2 regions of the Janthinobacterium sp. JC611 genome follow, and region 1 is predicted to be linked to the other one. Evidence: predicted binding sites of a transcription regulator. Region 1 holds the regulator's gene; the other holds the start of a gene.
The links. The regulator FliA, encoded in region 1, starts transcription of late flagellar genes. The targets are predictions, from matches to a motif close to CTAAAGTTTNNNNNNNNNNNGCCGNTA.
Positions count from the first base shown of each region.

Region 2: the regulator FliA is predicted to act here: its motif matches at 1,647-1,673, upstream of J0O65_RS06255 (DUF5610 domain-containing protein).

Region 1 is NZ_JAFLJN010000081.1:21,438-24,826, forward strand. Features, by position in the region: gene flhF (flagellar biosynthesis GTPase FlhF) at 1-1,014, shown strand, start outside; gene J0O65_RS25505 (MinD/ParA family ATP-binding protein) at 1,007-1,870, shown strand; gene J0O65_RS25510 (RNA polymerase sigma factor FliA) at 1,918-2,649, shown strand; gene J0O65_RS25515 (flagellar motor protein) at 2,631-3,377, shown strand; gene motD (flagellar motor protein MotD) at 3,383-3,389, shown strand, end outside.
Region 2 is NZ_JAFLJN010000005.1:69,163-72,551, forward strand. Features, by position in the region: gene J0O65_RS06250 (GGDEF domain-containing protein) at 1-959, shown strand, start outside; gene J0O65_RS06255 (DUF5610 domain-containing protein) at 961-1,575, opposite strand; gene sbcB (exodeoxyribonuclease I) at 1,723-3,171, shown strand; gene pyrF (orotidine-5'-phosphate decarboxylase) at 3,316-3,389, opposite strand, start outside.

The sequences.
Region 1 (3,389 bases):
CAGCAGATGATGGCCAGCGCGCTGGCGCACGTCAAGGAAAACGCCGCCGCCGAAATGAGCGGCATGATGAATGAAATCCGCGCCATGCGCGGCATGATGGAAACCCAGCTGGCGGAAATCTCCTGGGGTTCGACGCAGCAGCGCGAGCCGCAAAAAGCCGTCGTGCTGCGCGAAATGCTGGCCGCCGGCTTCTCGGCCAGCCTGGCGCGCTACCTGATCGACAAGCTGCCGGCCGGCCTCGACGGGGCGCAAAGCATGCGTTGGATCAAGACGGTCCTGAGCCGCAACCTGAACACGGTCGCCAATGAAGACGCCATGCTGGAGCAGGGCGGCGTGTTTGCCCTGGTCGGCCCGACGGGCGTCGGCAAGACCACCAGCACGGCCAAGCTGGCGGCCCGCTGCGTGATGCGCCACGGCCCGGAAAAGCTGGCGCTGATCACCACGGACGCCTATCGTATCGGCGCGCACGAACAATTGCGCATCTACGGCAAGATCCTCGGCGTGATGGTGCATTCGGTGAAGGACGAGGCGGACTTGCGCATCGCCCTGAAGGAACTCAAGAACAAGCACACGGTGCTGATCGATACGGTGGGCGTGAGTCAGCGCGACCAGATGGTGACGGAACAGGTGGCCATGCTGTCGGGCGCCGACGCCGACGTGAAGCGCCTGCTGTGCCTCAATTCCACGGCCACGCAGGAAACCCTCAATGAAGTGGTGCGCGCCTACCAGGGCAGCGGCCTGGCCGGCTGCATTATGACCAAGCTCGATGAAGCGGCGTCGATCGGCAATGTGCTCGACGTGGTGATCCGCCAGAAACTGAACCTGTTTTATGTGTCGAACGGCCAGCGCGTGCCGGAAGACCTGTACCTGGCCGACCGCGGCTACCTGATCGACCGCGCCTTCAAGCTCAAGCGCGATGCGGCGGCCACGCAGTTTTCCGATGCCGAACTGCCGCTCTTGATGGCGCAGGCGGCCGCCCGCAACAATGAAGCGCGCGGGGTGCGCCTTGGCTAATTTCGATTTCGACCAGGCCGAAGGCCTGCGCCGCATGCTGGCCGGCCCGCAGCCGCGCGTCATGACATTTTTATCGGCCACGCCGCAGGATGACAAGGGCGCCATGCTGGTCAACCTGGGCGCCTCGCTGGTCTACGGCGGCAATGACGTGCTGCTGCTCGACGCCAGCGGCGGCGGCGATGGCGTGGCTGCGCGCCTGGGATTGGCGCACGGCGCCAGCCTGCGCGACGTGGCGCGCCAGCAGTGCGGCTTGAACCAGGTCATCCACCAGGTGCCGCAAGGCTTCGGCGTGGCCAGCCTGGGCGCGCGCAACCACCTGATGGACAGCATGGATTACGCTTCGGCCGACGAGTTGCGCCGCCTGGGCAAGACCTTCGACGTGCTGGCGCGCCAGAGCGGCATCGTGCTGGTCGACGGCGTCGTGGCCGACGAGGGCGATTGCTTCCCCGTGCCGCTGATGGCCTCTTCCGATATCGTCGTGCAGGTCTCGACCAGCGCCACCTCGATCAAGGCGGCGTACTGCCTGATCAAGCGCCTGAGCCAGGAACTGGGACGCCGTCCGTTCGGCATCCTCGTCACCGGCGCTTCCGAATCCGAGGCAAAAGTGGTTTACGATAATATGGCGCAGGCGGCAAGCCGCTACCTGGCCGTGAAGCTGACCTCGATGGGGTCGGTGCCTGCCGATGAATATCTGCACCGCGCGGCGCGCCTGGGCCGCAGCGTGGTCGATGCCTTTCCGCTGGCGGGAGCGTCGGTGGCGTTTCGCGGACTGGCCGAGCGGCTGGCTCGTTCGGCGGCGCCGGTGCTCGGCGGCACCTTGTACCAGACGGGGAGCCCGCATCAGTTCAGCGCCTGACACCCACCGCGGCACCAGATAAAAGATGAGAAAACAATAAGCAGCCTATGTACACGGTCAAAGGGAAATCGAACAAGGACTATTTGCTGACGGAGCACATTCCGCTGGTGAAGCGTCTGGCGCACCATATGAAGGCGAAATTACCGCCTTCGGTCGAGGTCGATGACCTGATCCAGGCCGGCATGATCGGCCTGCTCGATGCCATCAGCCGCTATGAAGAGACGCATGGCGCGCAGTTCGAGACGTATGCCGTGCTGCGCATCCGCGGCGCCATGCTCGATGAATTGCGCACCAGCGACTGGCTGCCGCGCAGCATGCGCCAGAACATGCGCAAGATCGAGGAAGCGATGAGCATCCTGCAGCAGCGCCTCGGCCATCCGCCGACGGAGTCGGAAGTGGCGAAACTGCTGAAAATGTCGCTGGCCGACTACCAGGAAATGCTGGGCGACGGCGGCGGCCACCAGCTGCTGTATTACGAAGATTTTCATGACCCGGACGGCAATGACAGCTTCCTCGACCGCCACTGCGTGGACGAGGACAGCGACCCCTTGCGCTCCCTGCTCGATACCGATTTCCGGCAATCCGTGATCGATGCCATCGACGCGCTGCCGCCACGCGAGAAAATACTCATGGGCCTGTATTACGAAGAAGAGCTGAACCTGAAGGAGATCGGCGCGGTGATGGGCGTGTCCGAATCGCGCGTCTCGCAGCTGCATACCCAGGCCGTCGCGCGCCTGCGCGCAACCTTGAGGGAGCTGGCGTGGACTGGTCCAGCGTAATCGGGCTGGCGCTGGCGCTGGCGGGCCTGCTGGTCGGCCAGGCACTGGAAGGCGGCAAGATGGCCTCATTGCTGCAGCCGGCCGCCTTTGCCATCGTCATCATCGGCACCTTCGGCGCCGTGCTGCTGCAAACGCGGCTGCGTACTTTTGTCCGCGGCCTGGAAATGCTGCGCTGGGTGTTCCTGCCGCCGCCCGACACGCGCGCCGCGCTGGCGCGCGACATCGGGCTATGGAGCCTGACGGCGCGCCGCGACGGCCCGCTGGCGCTCGAGCGCCTGATGGAAAACACGGCCGACCGCTTCAATGCCAAGGGCTTGCGCATGATCGTCGACGGCATCGCGCCCGACAAGCTGCGCCAGCTGCTCGACGTGGAAATCTCCGCCTATGAAATGGCCGAGCGGCAGGCCGTCAAGGTGTGGGAATCGGCGGCCGGCTATTCGCCCACCATCGGCATCCTGGGCGCCGTGCTGGGCCTGATCCACGTGATGGAAAACCTCACCGACCCGAGCAAACTGGGCAGCGGCATCGCCGTGGCCTTCGTTTCCACCATCTATGGCGTGGGCCTGGCCAACCTGCTGTTCCTGCCGGTGGCGAACAAGCTCAAGGCCATCGTCTCGCGCAGGGTGCTGCAGTATGAAATCACGGCCGCCGTGCTGTACGACATCGCCACGGGCGACCACACGCGCATCATCGAAGAGCGCGTTTCCAGCCTGCTGCACGAGCACTGACCATGATGCGGC
Region 2 (3,389 bases), on a different contig from region 1:
AGATCGGCAACTTCGGCGCTTCAGGCTGCAACATCGGCGATTTACAGCTATTTCGCGATGGGGCGGATAGCCAGACGGCCGCCATGCTGGCGCCCTGTCCCGTCATGCGCCTCGAAGCGGGCGAAGCCATTGCCGACACACAAGGCGCCAGCCTGTACATCGTCCTGCGCGGCTCGCTGGCCGTGGCCGCCGACACCCACACGGGCATGGATGACGGCACCGTCAGCAAGGTCTTGCCCGGCGAAAGCGTGGGCGAACAATCGGTGCTCGATGAAGCGAGCAACCTGGCCGCCATTTCCGCCCTGGAAGAAACCGACTTGCTGGTGATCGATGCGGCTGTCGTGTGGGAATTGATCGAGCAATCGAACGGCCTGGCGCGCAACCTGCTGCGCCTGCTGTCCTTCCGCATCCGCGCCGCCAATGCCCTGCTGCGCCGGCGCCAGAAACTGGGGGAATTCTACCGCCAGCTGTCGATGGTCGACAGCCTGACGGGCTTGTACAACCGCGCCTGGCTCACCGACTTGCTGCCCAACATGATCGTCACGGCCCACGCCAGCGGCGAGCCGCTGTCGCTGGTAATGATAGACCTCGACCATTTCAAGCGTTTCAACGACGCGCACGGCCACCAGGCGGGCGACCAGGCGCTGCGCATCGCCGCGCAAGTGCTGGGCGCGGCCCTGCGGCCGACGGATTTTGCCGTGCGCTACGGTGGCGAGGAAATGATGGTGATCTTGCCCGATACCAACGAACACGTGGCCCTGCGGGTGGCCGAGCGCCTGTGCGAGCGCATGCGGCACGCCGTCATCTTCGCCGACATGCGCAGCGCGCTGCCGCACATCACGGGTTCCTTCGGCGTGGCCAGCCTGGCGGCCGGACAGGACGACGAGGCGCTGATCGCCGCCGCCGACGCGGCCCTTTACCGGGCCAAGGCTAACGGCCGCAACAGGGTCATGCTGTAGTTCAGGCGGCCTTGCTGTCGGCCGGCTTGGCGGCATCATCCTTCTTGCTGCTGTGCGCGGCGATGAAATCCGCATAGCCCTTCTGCACCAGCGCATACGTCTTGTCGATATTGCCGGCGATATCGCCATTCAGCACTTTCAAGCCGCCGAGGATGTCGCGCGCTTCCTTGAAGCCTTTTTCCATGCCGCCGCTGATGGTGTCCATGAACTTGGTCAGGGCGGTATCGTCGTCCAGGCCGGGATTCTGTTTCTTGAAGGCGTCAAAAAATCCCGTCGACAGCGATACAATGCGGCTCGCCGTCGCTTCGGCGCTGTTATCCTGCGAGGCCGCGTTCTGTATCGCGTCCTCGCCGTACTGGCCCTTCAACGCTTCATTGATGTTGGTGATGGCCGTCTTGTACAGCAGCGCCAGCGGCTCGTTCTCGGATCCGATCGAGACGTTCAGCGAGGCCTGCATGATGGAGGCGTTCAATTGCAGCTTGGTGCGGTCGTTAACGCTCATTTCAGCGTTGACGCCGTCCTTTTGCTGGACTTTATCGTCCTTGCCGGCAACGCCCGTACTGACGGAAGTCACGGAAGGGGTGGAATTGCCGCTTGCGGCGATGGGAATTGACACGATAGACCTCCTTGAACGGGCAATGTATGCCACCATGCGGAAAACGCGATGATGACCATCCTCTCGTGTAGTATCGGCAGGTTTTCAGAAAACTGTAGCAGCGGCCGCTTTCAGGGGCCCGGATAACCAATCAAGCAACGACCATCAATGACTAACCAGACCTTTCTTTGGCACGACTACGAAACCTTTGGCGCCCAGCCGCGCCGCGACCGACCGGCCCAGTTCGCCGCCATCCGCACGGATGCCGACCTCAACGAGATCGGCGAACCCATCATGCTGTATTGCCAGCCTGCCAATGATTTCCTGCCCGACCCGCAATCGTGCCTGATCACGGGCATCACGCCGCAGCAATGCCTGCAGTTGGGCGTGCCCGAGCACCAGTTCGCCGCCACCATCGAGGCGGCCTTTTCGGAGCCGGGCACCATCGGCGTGGGCTACAACACCATCCGCTTCGACGATGAAGTCACGCGCTTCCTGTTCTGGCGCAACCTGATCGACCCGTATGCGCGCGAATGGAAGAACCATTGCGGCCGCTGGGATATCCTCGACGTGGTGCGCATGACGCACGCGCTGCGCCCGGAAGGCATCGCATGGCCGAAGCGCGACGATGGCCAGACCAGTTTCAAGCTGGAACACTTGAGCAAGGCCAATGGCCTGGTCCACGAAGCGGCGCACGATGCGCTGTCCGACGTGCGCGCCACCATCGCCCTGGCGCGCCTGATCAAGCAGAAACAGCCGAAACTGTTCGAGTTTTGCCTGGCGCTGCACAAGAAAGACAGGGTCGCCAGCGAGATGGGCATGCACCTGGCCGCCAGCGAGCGCCAGCCTTTCCTGCACGTGTCGGGCATGTTTCCCGCCGAACGGGGCTGCCTGGGCGTCGTCTGGCCGCTGGCCACGCATCCGAGCAACAAGAACGAGATCCTCGTCTGGGATTGCGCCTACGACCCGCGCGAACTGTTCAGCCTGGACGCGGACACCATCCGCACGCGCCTGTTTACACGCAGTGACGCCATGCCGGAAGGCATGACGCGCCTGCCCGTGAAAAGCGTGCACCTGAACAAGTCACCCATGCTGGTGGGCAATTTAAAGACCCTGTCGCCGGCCATGGCCGCGCAGTGGGGCATCGACGTGGACGCGGCAAAGGTCAACGCCGGGCTGGCCGCCACGGCGCCGAACATGGATGCCATCTGGGCCGAAGTGTTCCAGCGCCCGGGCGCGAATGTCGCCCTGGATGTGGATGAGGATCTGTACAACGGCTTCGTCAGCAACGACGACCGCCGCCTGCTCGAGTCGCTGCGCCGCGACACGCCGGCCAGGCTGGCCACGGCCCGCCCCTCGTTTGCCGACGAGCGCCTGCAGGAATTGCTGTTCCGCTACCGCGCCCGCAATTTCCCGCAAACCCTGAGCGAAGCGGAAAGCCTGCGCTGGGAACAGCACCGCGCCGCCCGCCTGTTCGACGGCGACGGCGGCGCCCGCACCATCGAAATGCTGTTTACGGAAATCGACGTGCTGTCGGAATCCGTCGATGAGCGGGGCGAGGAAATTCTGGGAGAACTCTACGATTACGCGGAGATCGTTGCACCACAGCGCGATTAGTCGCACCTAACCAAACCTGCTGCGCGTCGGTATAGGTGGCCTGCGATGCTCACGGTACTCCAGTACGGTTGCGCTTCTCGGCCACCTCTCCCTTCCGCTCGCTACGGTTTTGTTAGGCGCTGTGAGGCTAACTGTATATCGTTTTTAAACCGACCGATGGGTGTTGATCGCATCGCGCGTTTCAATCGCCACGCGGCGCGCCGCGTCGGCCCAGTCTT